DNA from 2 places in the Streptomyces sp. NBC_01520 genome. Region 1 is predicted to be linked to the other one. Evidence: riboswitches for the same ligand, from Rfam matches in the RefSeq annotation. Region 1 holds a riboswitch; the other holds the start of a gene.
What was found. Region 1 has a riboswitch for glycine ahead of gcvP (aminomethyl-transferring glycine dehydrogenase). Riboswitches for the same ligand answer to the same signal wherever they lie in the genome.
Positions count from the first base shown of each region.

Region 2: it holds a riboswitch for glycine, as region 1 does, so the genes downstream of both, gcvT (glycine cleavage system aminomethyltransferase GcvT) here and gcvP (aminomethyl-transferring glycine dehydrogenase) in region 1, are expected to answer to the same signal.

Region 1 covers NZ_CP109404.1:1,153,410-1,160,942, reverse strand. The annotation lists gene OG524_RS05365 (FHA domain-containing protein) at 1-699, shown strand, start outside; gene OG524_RS05360 (MerR family transcriptional regulator) at 741-1,484, shown strand; gene OG524_RS05355 (bifunctional nuclease family protein) at 1,538-2,011, shown strand; gene OG524_RS05350 (MerR family transcriptional regulator) at 2,180-2,797, shown strand; gene OG524_RS05345 (DNA polymerase IV) at 2,871-4,367, shown strand; gene OG524_RS05340 (PRC-barrel domain-containing protein) at 4,286-4,660, opposite strand; glycine riboswitch at 4,794-4,890, shown strand; gene gcvP (aminomethyl-transferring glycine dehydrogenase) at 5,086-7,533, shown strand, end outside.
Region 2 covers NZ_CP109404.1:5,624,639-5,632,171, forward strand. The annotation lists gene glyA (serine hydroxymethyltransferase) at 25-1,284, opposite strand; gene gcvH (glycine cleavage system protein GcvH) at 1,303-1,680, opposite strand; gene gcvT (glycine cleavage system aminomethyltransferase GcvT) at 1,771-2,892, opposite strand; glycine riboswitch at 3,070-3,167, opposite strand; gene OG524_RS25750 (AAA family ATPase) at 3,378-4,052, shown strand; gene OG524_RS25755 (enhanced serine sensitivity protein SseB) at 4,194-4,964, shown strand; gene OG524_RS25760 (enhanced serine sensitivity protein SseB C-terminal domain-containing protein) at 5,107-5,898, shown strand; gene OG524_RS25765 (ABC transporter substrate-binding protein) at 6,086-7,533, shown strand, end outside.

The DNA.
Region 1 (7,533 bases):
GAGGAGCAGGGCTCGGAGCGCCCGCTCTTCCGCGATGAAGTGCCAGGGGACGGCGCCGGTGGGTCCGGCGCGTCGTCTGTTGACCCTGGTGGTGCCGGACGCATAGGTTTCGGGGCACCATCGACCTCAAGTACGGGTGGAGGGATTCCCCCCGCCCCGGAGGGCTCGTCCATGCCGGTTTGTACGAGGTGCGGGCATCGCAACGCCGAGGCCAGCCGTTTCTGCTCCAACTGCGGCGCGCCGCTGCGGGGCGGGGTGCCCGAGCGTGCCGCGGAGACGACCTCGACCATCTCGATCTCCGGCATCGAGGCGTACGAGGCAGAGGTGACCGGTCAGACGGCCGCCCCCTCGCTCTCGCCGGAGGCCCAGGCGGCCGTGGACGCCCTGCCGGCGGGTTCCGCGCTGCTCGTGGTGCGCCGCGGCCCGAACTCGGGCAGCCGCTTCCTGCTGGACGGCGAGCTGACCACGGCCGGCCGTCACCCGCAGGGCGACATCTTCCTCGACGACGTGACCGTGTCGCGGCGTCATGTGGAGTTCCGCAGGAACGCGGACGGTAGTTTCACCGTGGGTGACGTCGGCAGCCTCAACGGCACCTATGTGAACCGTGAGCGCATCGATTCCGTCGCGCTGTCCAACGGCGACGAAGTCCAGATCGGGAAGTACCGGCTGGTCTTCTACGCGAGCCAGCGAGGCGTGTGACCCTCCCCGGACGCGGTCCGGGGGGACCCTCAGGAAGGTCCATGCTGCGAACACCGACAGGCGGTGCCGGACACGGCACCGCCGCTGCGGACGAGCGAGCCATGAGCATCGGCACGGTGCTCCTGCGACTGCGCGACGAGTTTCCCGAAGTCACCATCTCCAAGATCCGCTTCCTGGAGGCCGAGGGGCTCATCGAGCCGCAGCGGACCCCCTCCGGATACCGGAAGTTCGGTGCCGCTGACGTGGAGCGGCTGGCCCAGGTCCTGCGTATGCAGCGGGACCACTACCTGCCGCTCAAGGTCATTCGCGAGCACCTCGACGCCCTGGCCCGCGGGGAGCAGGCCGCGCTGCCGTCCGGCGGTGGCCAGGGCGAGCTGGTGGACGGCCGCTGGGAACCGGACCCCGGACGTTCCACCGCCGCCCGTATCGGCCGCTCCGAGCTCCTTGCCGCCGCGGAGGTGTCCGAGGACCAGCTCGACGAGTGGGAGTCGTACGGGCTGATCGTGCCGACGTCCGGGGGCAGCTACGAGGCCGAGGCGGTCACCGTGGCACGGCTTGTGGCGGATCTGGGGCGATTCGGTCTGGAGCCTCGGCATCTGCGGGCGGTTAAAGCGGCTGCCGAACGTGAGGCCGGGCTCGTCGAGCAGGTGGTCGCGCCCCTGCGCCTGCACCGGAATCCGCAGACCAGGGCCCATGCGGAGGCCACTGCGAGGGAGCTCGCGGAGCTCTCCGTCCGGCTCCACGCCGCACTCGTCCAGACCGCTCTGAAGGTCCGCTTCCACTGACCGCGGAGGAGCCCGACTATCCAAACATGGCGGGCACGTCCTAGGGTTGCTGTGTGAACGAGCTCGACGTTGTGGGTGTCCGGGTGGAAATGCCCTCCAACCAACCGATCGTTCTCCTGCGTGAAGTGGGAGGCGACCGGTACCTCCCTATTTGGATCGGCCCTGGGGAAGCGACCGCGATCGCCTTCGCCCAGCAGGGCATGGCTCCGGCCAGGCCGCTGACCCATGATCTCTTCAAGGATGTGCTCGAGGCCGTGGGCCAGGAGCTCACGGAGGTCCGCATCACGGACCTGCGCGAAGGGGTCTTCTACGCGGAGCTGGTCTTCGCCAGCGGGGTCGAGGTGAGCGCGCGGCCGTCCGATGCCATAGCGCTCGCCCTGCGCACCGGTACGCCGATCTACGGCAGTGACGGGGTGCTCGCCGACGCCGGAATCGCCATCCCGGACGAGCAGGAGGACGAAGTGGAGAAGTTCCGCGAGTTCCTCGACCAGATCTCGCCGGAGGACTTCGGTACGAACAGTCAGTGACCGTCCCACAGGGCCTCCGTCAGCGCATCCGAGAAGCCGTTCCCCGGAATCGGTCACGGGAAACCACCCTCAGGGTGATTATCACTCGGCGTGCCGAGTGTGGCGATCGTTGACGCACCCCTGGTGACTGCCTACCTTCGAGTGGGCAGGTCAAGGACGGAGGTCGGCGTGAGAAGCAGCGGCGACGGTACGGCTGCGGGTGGGCCGTATCGGCAGCACGGCAGTGCGGCCGACCACACCATCAGACAGCCGGTTCAGCCGGCGATGATGGCAGCGGACGGTGTGGCAGTGGCAGGTGACATCGGCTATCGGGGGCCGACAGCATGCGCAGCGGCCGGGATCACCTACCGGCAGCTCGACTACTGGGCGCGGACGGGGCTCGTGGAGCCGAGTGTGCGCCCGGCCTACGGGTCCGGGACACAGCGTCTCTACAGTTTCCGGGACGTGGTACTCCTCAAGATCGTCAAGCGGTTCCTGGACACGGGTGTCGCTCTCCAGAACATCCGCACCACGGTCCAGCACCTGAGGGCCCGGGGATTCACGGATCTTGAGCGGATGACCCTCATGAGCGACGGGGCGACGGTCTACGAGTGCTCCTCGCCCGACGAGGTCGTGAAACTGCTCCAGGGGGGCCAGGGGGTCTTCGGGATCGCCGTGGGTGTTGTCTGGCGGGACGTGGAGGCCGCGTTGTCCCAGCTGCACGGCGAGCGTGTCGACACCGGCGAGACGCTGGTCGGCAACAATCCCACCGACGAGCTGGCCCGGCGGCGCAACCGCGCGGGCTGAGTACCGGGACCGCCCCGCGCCGCGCGTGCGCCGGGCAGTCCCGTTGTCAGTGGCGTAGGGCAGCATCGGTGGCGTGAGAGCCGCACCCACCATCCTGCATCTGGACATGGATGCCTTCTACGCCTCCGCGGAGCAGGCGTCGAAGCCCAGCCTGCGCGGCAAACCGGTCGTCGTGGGCGGTCTGGGCATGCGCGGTGTGGTCGCCACCGCCTCGTACGAGGCCCGGCGGCTCGGTGTCCACTCGGCGATGCCGATGGCGCAGGCCAGGCGGCTGGCGCCCAACGCGGCCTATCTGGTGCCCCGCTTCTCGCTCTACCGCACGGTGAGCGACCAGGTGATGGAGCTGCTCGGGCGACTGTCCCCGCTCGTCGAGCCGCTCAGCCTGGACGAGGCCTTCGTCGACCTGGAGGCGGGCGGGGTCGCCGACGACTCCGTGTCCGCCCGCAGGGTCGGTGAGCAGCTGCGCGCGGTCATCAGGGGAGTCACGGGACTCAGCGGTTCCGTAGGTCTGGCGGGCTCCAAGATGCTGGCCAAGATCGCCTCCGAGGAGGCGAAGCCGAACGGGCTGCTGCTGATCGAGCCGGGTACCGAGCGTGAACTCCTGGCCCCCATGTCCGTGCGGACCCTCCCGGGAGTGGGGCCGGCCACCGGTGACCACCTCCGTCGCGCGGGCATGACCGTGGTCCACGACCTGGCGGAGGCGGGCGAGGCGGAGCTCGTGCGGCTGCTGGGCAAGGCACACGGCGTCGGGCTGTACCGCATGGCGCTGGGGTACGACGACCGCCCCGTAGTCGCGGAGCGGGACGCGAAGTCCGTATCGGTCGAGGACACCTTCGATGTGGACCTGCACGACCGGGTGCGCGTCCGGACGGAGGTGGAGCGGCTGGCGGACCGGTGCGTCCAAAGGCTCAGGGGTGCCGGACGGTCCGGCCGGACCGTCGTGCTCAAGGTGCGTCGCTACGACTTCTCGACGCTGACCAGGTCCGAGACCCTCCGCGGCCCCACGGACGACCCCACCGTCGTCAGGGAGGCCGCGGCCCGGCTCCTGGAGGCCGTCGACACCACAGGTGGCGTACGGCTGCTGGGGGTGGGGGTCACGGGGCTCGCCGACTTCACGCAGGAGGACCTTTTCGCGCAGGCCGCCGACGCACGGCAGGCCGCGCACGAGAAGGAGGCCGCGCACGAGCAGCAGGCGGCGGGGGAGCCGGGGGCCGAGGGCGCCACCGTGCCGGACGGGCGGGCCTCCGCGGCGGAGGAGGAGACCGAGGGCGGGAGCACCGTGCCGCTGTCCGCCCGGCGCTGGCAGGCCGGGCACGACGTACGGCATGAGGTCCACGGCCATGGCTGGGTGCAGGGCAGTGGGGTCGGCCGCGTCACGGTGCGGTTCGAGGAGCCGGGGATGCCGCCCGGCCGGGTGCGCACGTTCCGTATCGATGATCCGGAGCTCCGGCCGGCCGACCCGCTGCCCCTGGTGCGGGACCCGGTGGACTACTCCTCGTGGCCGGCCAGCCTGCCGAAGTCCTTGTCCGGACCGGTGGTTCCGTCGGAGGGGGCGGAGTCCAGCCCGTAGTGGCGGTAGAGCTGGAGCTCCTGCTCGGGAGACAGATGGCGGCCCACGCCGAAGTCGGGCGCGTCCTTGATCAGGGCGCGGTCGAAGGGGATCACCAGCGTGCCGTCGACGAATTCGCTCGGTTCCAGCGGGACGAACGCGTCCCGGGTGAAGAGCCCGGTCCGTACGGCGGCCCACTCGGGTACGCCGGTGGCGTCGTCGAGATAGACCTCGTCCACCGTTCCGATCTTGGCGCCCTTGCGGTCGAAGGCCTTCCGGCCGATCAGGCTGCGCGGATCGATGTCGGTCTGCACGGTGCCTCCCACTGGTCGCAACTGCATCAGGGTGGTCGCAACTGCTCCACAGGCACTACGAAAGGCCAGATCCGGGGCTTCGGCCACTCGAGACGGCCGGTGCCGGCCCGCTGGTAGTCTGGAACACGGCTGCCGACCCCGCGCGGGAGAGTCCTCCGGAGAAGTTGCGGAGGCGCCGAAGGAGCAACTCCTCCCCGGAATCTCTCAGGCCCCCGTACCGCGCGGACGAGGTCACTCTGGAAAGCAGGGCGGGATCCGTACGGCATGTGCCGCGGCGGGCCCCCGTCCTCACCGACGGTGAAAGCCGGTGCGCCCTCGGGCCGTGCCGGTGAAGCTCTCAGGTCGAGATGACAGATGGGGAGGCCGTTCGGGCAGCCACGCCGTGGTGCCCCTCGCAGGTCGTGACAGACCAGGAGGCCTCCATCATGACCCCCCGTCGCACTCCGCTCTCCCAGCTGGAGCAGGGCATTCCGTTCGAGCAGCGCCACATCGGGCCCGATGCCGAGGCCCAGGCGAAGATGCTCGCCCAGGTCGGCTACGGCTCCCTCGACGAGCTCACCGCCGCCGCGGTGCCCGACGTGATCAAGAGCGCCGAGGCGCTGAACCTTCCGGCTGCCCGTACCGAAGCCGAGGTCCTGGCCGAGCTGCGACGTCTCGCCGACCGCAACCAGGTGCTCGCCCCGATGATCGGGCTCGGCTACTACGGCACGTTCACCCCGCCGGTGATCCTGCGCAACGTCATGGAGAACCCTGCCTGGTACACGGCATACACGCCGTATCAGCCGGAGATCTCCCAGGGGCGGCTCGAAGCCCTGCTGAACTTCCAGACGATGGTGGCCGATCTCACAGGCCTGCCGACCTCCGGGGCCTCGCTCCTCGACGAGGGCACGGCGGCGGCCGAGGCCATGGCCCTGGCGCGGCGCGTCGGCAAGGTCAAGGAGGGCGTCTTCCTGGTCGACGCCGACACCCTGCCGCAGACCGTCGCCGTGATCGAGACCCGCGCCGAGCCGACGGGCGTCGAGGTGGTCGTCACCGATCTCTCCGGCGGAATTCCGGCGGACGTCGCCGAGCGGGGCGTCTTCGGCGTACTGCTGCAGTACCCGGGTGCCTCCGGAGCCGTACGGGACATCAAGCCCGTCATCGAGCAGGCCCACGAGCTCGGGGCGATCGTCACCGTCGCCGCCGACCTGCTGGCCCTGACCCTGCTGACCTCGCCCGGCGAACTGGGCGCGGACATCGCCGTCGGCACCACGCAGCGCTTCGGTGTCCCGATGGGCTTCGGGGGACCGCACGCCGGCTTCATGGCCGTGCGCGAGAAGTTCGCCCGCAGCCTGCCGGGCCGCCTCGTCGGGGTCTCCGTCGACGCCGACGGCGACAAGGCCTACCGCCTGGCCCTGCAGACCCGCGAGCAGCACATCCGCCGCGAGAAGGCCACCAGTAACATCTGTACCGCACAGGTGCTGCTCGCCGTCATGGCCGGGATGTACGCGGTCTACCACGGCCCCGAGGGCCTGCGCACGATCGCCCGGCGTACGCACCGGTTCGCCACGATCCTCGCAGAGGGGCTGCGGGCCGCCGGCGTCGACGTCGTGCACGACGCGTACTTCGACACCCTGACCGCCCGCGTCCCGGGTGGAGCGGCGGGCGTGGTCGCCGGCGCCCGCGAGCGCGGGGTCAACCTGCGGCTCGTCGACGCCGACCGGATCTCCGTCGCCTGCGACGAGACCACCACCCGTACCCAGATCGCCGCCGTCTGGGCGGCCTTCGGTGCCGGTGGCGACATCGAGGCCCTCGACGCCGAGGCCGCCGACGCGCTGCCCGGGAACCTGCTGCGCACCGACTCCTTCCTCACCCACCCGGTCTTCCACCAGCACCGTTCCGAGACGGCGATGCTGCGCTACCTGCGCAAGCTCGCCGACCGTGACTACGCGCTGGACCGCGGCATGATCCCGCTCGGCTCCTGCACGATGAAGCTCAACGCGACCGCCGAGATGGAGTCGATCACCTGGCCCGAATTCGGCGCGCTGCACCCCTTCGCGCCGGCCGAACAGGCCCAGGGCTTCCTCACCCTCATCCGCGAGCTGGAGGAGCGTCTCGCCGAGGTCACCGGCTACGACGCCGTCTCCCTCCAGCCCAACGCCGGCTCACAGGGTGAGTTCGCCGGTCTCCTGGCCGTGCGCGCCTACCACCGGGCCAACGGCGAGGAGCAGCGGACCGTCTGCCTCATCCCGTCCTCCGCGCACGGCACCAACGCCGCGAGCGCCGTGATGGCCGGCATGAAGGTCGTCGTGGTGAAGACCGCCGACGACGGTGAGGTCGACATCGAGGATCTCCGTGCCAAGATCGAGAAGCACCGCGACGAACTCGCCGTCCTGATGATCACCTACCCTTCCACGCACGGTGTCTTCGAGGAGCACGTGGCCGCCATCTGCGGCGAGGTGCACGACGCGGGCGGCCAGGTTTACGTGGACGGCGCCAACCTCAACGCGCTCGTCGGCCTGGCCAAGCCCGGCAAGTTCGGCGGCGACGTCTCCCACCTGAACCTGCACAAGACCTTCTGCATCCCGCACGGCGGCGGTGGCCCCGGCGTCGGCCCCGTCGGTGTGCGCGCGCACCTGGCGCCGTACCTCCCGAACCACCCGCTCCAGCCCGCCGCGGGCCCGGAGACCGGTGTCGGGCCGATCTCGGCCGCCCCCTGGGGCTCGGCCGGCATCCTGCCCATCTCGTGGGCGTACGTACGGCTGATGGGCGGCGAAGGGCTGAAGCGGGCGACGCAGGTCGCCGTGCTCGCGGCCAACTACATCGCCAAGCGTCTGGAGCCGCACTTCCCGATCCTGTACAACGGCCCGGCCGGTCTGGTCGCGCACGAGTGC
Region 2 (7,533 bases), 4.5 Mb from region 1:
CCCGGCGTGCAAACTGCGGGTGACCTACTTGAGGCCGGGGTACAGCGGGAACTTCCCGGCGAGCGCGCTCACGCGGGCCTTGAGGTCGTCGGCGTCGTAGGCCGGCTTGAGCGCGGAGGCGATGATCTCCGCGACCTCGGTGAAGTCCTCGGCCTGGAAGCCACGGGTAGCCAGGGCCGGCGTACCGATCCGGAGACCCGAGGTGACCATCGGGGGCCGCGGGTCGTTCGGGATGGCGTTCCGGTTGACCGTGATGCCCAGCTCGTGGAGCCGGTCCTCGGCCTGCTGGCCGTCCAGCTCGGAGTTGCGCAGGTCGACGAGGACCAGGTGGACGTCCGTGCCGCCGGTCAGGACGGAGACGCCGACCTCGGTGACGTCCGGCTGCACCAGACGCTCGGCGAGGATGCGGGCGCCGTCCAGGGTGCGCTGCTGGCGCTCCTTGAACTCCTCGCCCGCCGCGATCTTGAACGAGACCGCCTTGGCGGCGATCACGTGCTCCAGCGGGCCGCCCTGCTGACCGGGGAAGACCGCGGAGTTGATCTTCTTGGCGAGCTCCTGCGTCGACAGGATCACGCCACCGCGCGGACCGCCGAGGGTCTTGTGCGTGGTGGTCGTGACGACGTGGGCGTGCGGCACCGGGTTCGGGTGCAGCCCCGCGGCGACCAGGCCGGCGAAGTGCGCCATGTCGACCATCAGGTACGCGCCGACCTCGTCCGCGATGCGGCGGAAGGCGGCGAAGTCGAGCTGACGCGGGTACGCGGACCAGCCGGCCACGATCAGCTTCGGCTTGGACTCCTTGGCCAGGCGCTCGACCTCGGCCATGTCCACGACACCGGTGTCGTCGACGTGGTACGGGACCACGTTGTAGAGCTTGCCGGAGAAGTTGATCTTCATGCCGTGGGTCAGGTGACCGCCGTGGGCGAGGTTCAGGCCCATGATCGTGTCGCCCGGCTTCAGCAGCGCGAACATCGCGGCGGCGTTCGCCTGCGCACCGGAGTGCGGCTGGACGTTCGCGGCCTCGGCGCCGAAGAGCGCCTTGATGCGGTCGATGGCGATCTGCTCGACCACGTCGACGTGCTCACAGCCGCCGTAGTAGCGGCGGCCCGGGTAGCCCTCGGCGTACTTGTTGGTGAGGACGGAGCCCTGCGCCTCCATGACCGCGACCGGAGCGAAGTTCTCCGAGGCGATCATCTCGAGGGTGGACTGCTGACGGTGGAGCTCGGCGTCGACGGCGGCGGCGACGTCCGGGTCCAGCTCGTGGAGGGAGGAGTTCAGAAGCGACATCAGGTGGTCCCTTGGGTCTCAGTTACCGGAGAACTCGGTGTACTCGTCGGCGGAGAGAAGGTCCTTCGGCTCCTCCGCGACGCGCACCTTGAACAGCCAGCCGCCCTCGAAGGGAGCGGAGTTCACCAGCGACGGGTCGTCCACGACGTCCTGGTTCGCCGCGGTCACCTCACCGGTCACCGGCGAGTACAGGTCGCTGACCGACTTGGTCGACTCCAGCTCGCCGCAGGTCTCGCCCGCGGTCACCGTGTCGCCGACCTCCGGGAGCTGCGCGTAGACGACGTCCCCGAGCGCGTTGGCCGCGAACTCGGTGATACCGACCGTGGCCACGCCGTCCTCGAGGGCCGACAGCCACTCGTGCTCCTTGCTGTACCGCAGCTGCTGGGGGTTGCTCATGGTCTGAATTCTCCTGTACGCGGGGGAGTGCTGATGAACGGTGGTCTTGCGTGGTGAGACGGGACTACGTCACGTCCCGGGCGAGCGGGACTACTTCTCGCGCTTGTAGAAGGGCAGTGCCACGACCTCGTACGGCTCGTGCGCGCCCCGGATGTCGACGGCGACGCCCTCGGTGCCGGGCGCGGCATACGCCGCGTCCACGTACGCCATGGCGATCGGCCTGCCCAGCGTGGGCGAGGGCGCGCCGGAGGTGACCTCGCCGACGACCTGTCCTGCGGCGACGACGGAGAACCCGGCGCGCGGGACCCTGCGGCCCTCGGCGACCAGGCCGACCAGCTTGCGCGGCGGAGCGGTCTCGGCCCGCTCGGCGGCGGCCTCCAACGCCTCACGCCCGACGAAGTCGCCCTCCTTCTCGAACTTCACGACCCGGCCGAGACCCGCGTCGAACGGGGTCAGCGCGGTGGTCAGCTCGTGCCCGTACAGCGGCATGCCCGCCTCCAGGCGCAGCGTGTCGCGGCAGGAGAGGCCGCACGGGATCAGGCCGTGCGGGGCACCCGCCTCGGTGAGGGCCTTCCACAGCTGCTCCGCGTGCTCGGGGGCGACGAAGAGCTCGAAGCCGTCCTCGCCGGTGTAGCCGGTGCGCGCGATGAGCGCCGGGACGCCGGCGACCGTGCCCGGCAGGCCCGCGTAGTACTTCAGCCCGTCCAGGTCGGCGTCCGTGACCGACTTCAGGATCGCGGGGGACCCGGGTCCCTGGACGGCGAGCAGCGCGTACGCGTCACGGTCGTCCCGGACCTCGGCGTCGAAGGCCCCGGCGCGCCCGACGAGTGTGTCCAGGACGATCTGGGCGTTGCCCGCGTTGGCGACCACCATGTACTCGGTCTCGCCCAGGCGGTAGACGATCAGGTCGTCCAGGATCCCGCCGTCCTCGGCGACGATCATCGTGTAGCGGGCCCGCCCCAGGCCGACGGTGGCGATGTTGCCGACCAGGGCGTAGTTCAGGAAGGCCGCGGCCTGCGGCCCGGTGACGGTGAACTCGCCCATGTGCGACAGGTCGAAGAGACCGGCCCGGGTACGCACGGCGTTGTGCTCGTCGCGCTCGCTGGCGTAGCGCAGGGGCATGTCCCAGCCGGCGAAGTCGGTCATGGTCGCGCCCAGTGAACGGTGCAGCGCGTCGAGGGCGGTGAGACGGGGGGCGGGGGCAGTGCTCATGGATACGGCTCCAGGGCATGACGACAGAGGACGATCCCTCCCCATCTGTCATCGGAACCTGAGAGGTTCGCCGGGACCCCCTGAAAGGGTCCAGGAGGGGGTCTGAACGAGTCAGCCCTTCCAGGGTCGGCTTGCACCTTGGGTGGAGCCGCAGAGCGGCCCGCTTTTCAGATCTGCCTCATCCGCGCGGTACGGGGCCTGAGAGATTCAAGGGAGGAACTTGCTCCTTCGGCGCCCGGTGCACACAGTGACCGGGACTCTCCCGCGCGGATTCAAACGGCCGGTATGGAGTTGGCGGGGTCATCATCGCACGCATTGCGGGAGAGTGGGGTGTCCGGATCCGTACGGGCGGCCCGCGGCCGGAAGGCACCTGCACGGCGGCACGCCCGGCACGACCCGTACGGCCGTAACCGGTTGTGCCGCATTACCTTTTCTTTACACTTCTTGGGCAGGTCAGGTGTGGGTGACTCGGCAGGGGGAGGGCGATGACGTTGCAGCGCTACGTGACAACTACAGGAGCAGCGCGCGGTGCGATGCCCGCACAGCAGGGGGCACCCGCCCGGGAGCTTCCGGGCGCGCACGCCCCGGTGGTGCGTGACCTGCGGGGCCGGGACGGGCACGGCCCGCGCAGCCTGGACTTCGCGGCGGGCGATGTGGTGGTGGTCTCCGGGCTGCCCGGCAGCGGGAAGTCGACGCTGATCCGGCGCGCGGTCCAGGAGCACGCGATCGACTCCCAGGACACCAGGGACCGCTGGGCGGCCTCGCTGCCCGGCTTACTGCCGTACGCCCTGTACCGCCCCCTGGTGCGCGTCGCGCACTACTTCGGGCTGTGGCGGGCGCTGCGCTCCGGCGGATCCGTCGTCGTGCACGACTGCGGTACGCAGGCCTGGGTGCGGCGGTGGCTGGCGCGCGCGGCCCGACGGCGCGCCGGCACCCTGCACCTCGTCCTGCTCGACGTCACCCCGCAGGTGGCCAGGGAGGGCCAGCGGGAGCGCGGCCGCGGGGTCTCGGGCTACGCCTTCGCCCGCCACCGGCGCGCGGTGGGGCGCCTGCTGCGCGACACCGAGGACGGACTGCTGCCGCCGGGCTGCGCCTCCGCGGTGCTCCTCGACCGTGAGGCCGCCGCGGCGATCTCGCTGATCTCGTTTGCAGACGCATAGGCCGAGAATCGCCGTCCGGCTGTCCGGAATCTGGACGGTACGGCGGTCCCGGCCTGCGTCGCCGTCCCTGTCAATGCCGTCCGGGCGCGGCTCGTCTAAGGTTTCTGCCGCACAGCATGGCGAGAAGGGGACACACACACCGTGGACATTCCGGCCCAGGCCCACGTCCATCCGCAGCACGGATGGCCGGCCAACGAGCTCGAAGAAGTGCTCAGCGCCTCCCTCGGTGTGCCCGGGGCCGGCAGCCGGCTCGTCGAGGTGCTCGGCCGCAGCCAGGTCTGGGTCCCCCTCCCGAACGGCGGCGGACCCGACAGCCCCGACCTGGACCTGCCGACGGTCGACATCGACGGCGGTGCCTACGTCCCTGTGTTCAGCTCCGAGGCGCAGTTCCTGCACTGCGTCGGCTCGCACATGTCCTTCGCCGTGGCGCCCGCCCGGGAGTTCGCCCGCGGACTCCCGCCCCAGCTGGGCATCGCGGTCAACCCGGGCGGGGCCGTCGGCGTACCGCTGCCGCCCCCGGCCGTGGCCGAGCTCTGCAGGGCCGGACGCACCCCGCTGGACGGGCCCGGCGGTGGCGGGCGGGTGCGGCTGTACGAGCCGGACTGGAAGGAGGACCCCGTCGACTTCCTCTCCGTGGTGGCCGCCGAATTCCAGGACATCGGCGTGGTGAGCACCGCCCGCCGGGCACTGGCCAGCATCGAGGGCGGCGACCCGGTCCTCTTCGTCGGCGTCGAGTTCGCCACCTGGGACGGCGCCGGGCAGAGCGCCCCGCTGGACGCGATGGGCCGCGCCCTGGGCCGGGTCCAGGCCCCCTGGCCGGTCAATCTCGTCCTGCTCGACGTGACCCAGGACCCCGTGGGCGACTGGATGCTGGACAAGGTCAGGCCGTTCTACCGGCGCGCGGGGCACTGAGCACACGCCGCCCGTGACGTCGAGCCGGTGCCAGAGGCGGCACATAAGCTGGTTTGATGGCGAGGTCGCCCCGTGTGCCCGGGCGCGGCGGAACGACACCGCGAGACAGCGGACAGCGGATCGATGAGGGGCGGGACCCAGGGTGAGTGCGTCAGGCACCGCGGCGGCCGGAAAGGTCGAGCACATGCTGCGGCAGGTGACCCCTGGGCGCCTCGACGCCTACGAGGCGCTGTTGCAGGCGCTGTCCGACGGCCGGATCTGGATGCTGCTCTGGCACGGCACGGCGGGCTCGCCCGACGCCCAGTACGGCAACATGGAGGTCGACGGCCTCGGCTACGCCCCCTGTGTGACCTCCGCCCAGGAGCTCTCGGCCAGCGGCTGGAACAGGGCCCACGAACTGATCACCGGCCGCGACATCGCCCGCGCCCTCTTCCCCGACCGCTGGGGCATCTGGCTCAACCCGCACGCCCCCGGCGGCGGTGTCGGCATCCCCTGGCTCGACCTGCGCCGCATCGCGACGGGTCTCGACCGGATGCCGGCCGGCCCGCTGCGGCTGACGGAACCCGCCATCGAGATCCCGCAGTTCTACGCCCTCCTGTCGCACAACGCCCACCGCACCCCGGCCGTCCGCGCGCTGCGCCGCGCCTGGGTGCAGCCCGCGCTCGGCGCCCCGTACCTCGCGATCGGACTCGACCTCTACGACACCGGCCGGCCCTCCGTCGACTCGGTCCGCGCGATGATGCAGCAGTCGATCGGCGTCGTCCCCGACGGGCTGCCGGTATCCACCGTCTCGATGTCCGACGAATACGATCCGGTCGCGATGTGGCTGCGCACGAACTCCCGGCCGTTCTACGACCGCGAGGCGCACGCCCAGGCGGGCCCGCCGCCCGCCGCCGCTCCCGGGTACGGCTATCCGCCGTCTCAGCTCCACTGAACTGACCCTGATTTCGAACCGGTTAACAAGTACGGGCAGGATGTCCCGTATCTGTCCGCTTTGTTGAGTGTCCGGGTCTCAGGTAGGTATCACCGCTATGCGGACTGTTCTCCGCACTGCTTCGCGAATGTAGTGTTCGGGCCAATCAATGCCTCTCCACACACTGCTGACCTGGGGTGGACCCAACATGCGAATAAACAAGTCCCGAACCGTTCGGGCGATCACGGCGGCCGTGGCCGTCGGTCTGATCGCCACGGGCTGCTCCAGTGAGCGGGACAACGATGCCAAGGACGGGGCGAAGGACACCTTCGTCTTCGCAGGTGCGGGCGACCCCGGGTCCCTGGACCCGGCGCTGGCCAGTGACGGTGAGACCTTCCGGGTCACCCGTCAGGCCTTCGAGGCCCTGCTCGAGCACGAGCCCGGCGGCAGCAAGCTCGTCGGCGGACTGGCCGAGACGTGGGAGAGCGACCCCGCCGGCAAGGTGTGGACGTTCAACCTCCGTAAGAACGTGAAGTTCCACGACGGCGAGGAGTTCAACGCCGCCGCGGTCTGCGCGAACTACGAACACTGGTTCAACTGGGCGGGTACGTACCAGTCCAGCGCGGTCTCGTACTACTGGCAGTCCATCATGGGCGGCTTCGCGAAGAACGAGGACGCCGAGGCGCCGAAGGCGAACTACAAGTCCTGCACCGCGAAGGACGCCAACACGGCGGTCATCGAGGTCAACGAGCCCTCGGCGAACCTGCCCGGCGGCTTCTCCCTGCAGGCCCTGGCGATCCACTCGCCGAAGGCCCTCAAGGAGTACGAGAAGCAGGACGCGACCGCCAAGGGCGACGCGATCACGTACCCCAAGTACAGCCAGGAGGCCGGCACGGTCGCCGGCACCGGCCCGTACAAGATCACCAAGTGGAACAAGAGCAACAAGGAAGTCAGCCTCGAGCGCTTCGACGGCTACTGGGGCGACAAGGCCAAGGTGAAGAACCTGGTCTTCCGCACGATCGACACCGAGGAGGGCCGCCGCCAGGCGCTCCAGGCCGGTGACATCGACGGATTCGACCTGGTCGCACCCGCCGACATCAAGACGCTGGAGGGCGAGGGCTACGAGGTCCCGACCCGTGACGTCTTCAACCTCTTCTACGTGGGCATGACCCAGTCGAAGAACAAGGCGCTGCAGAAGCCCGAGGTCCGTCAGGCCATCGCGCACGCCATCGACCGCGAGAACATCGTCAAGACCCAGCTGCCCGAGGGCGGCAAGGTCGCCACGCAGTTCATGCCCGACACGGTCGCCGGCTACTCGGACAAGGTGAAGGAGTACGCCTTCGACACCGCCAAGGCGAAGCAGCTCCTCAAGGACGCCGGCGAGAGCAAGCTCTCCGTCGAGTTCTGCTACCCGACCGAGGTCACCCGCCCCTACATGCCTGCCCCGCAGGACATGTTCGAGCTGATGAAGGCCGACCTCGAGAAGGCCGGCATCACGGTCGTCCCGAAGGCCATGAAGTGGGCCCCGGACTACCTGGACGCCACCGAGGCCGGCTCCTGCGCCCTGCACATGCTGGGCTGGACCGGTGACTTCAACGACGGCTTCAACTTCATCGGCACCTGGTTCGCCGGCGCCGACAAGCAGTGGGGCTTCAA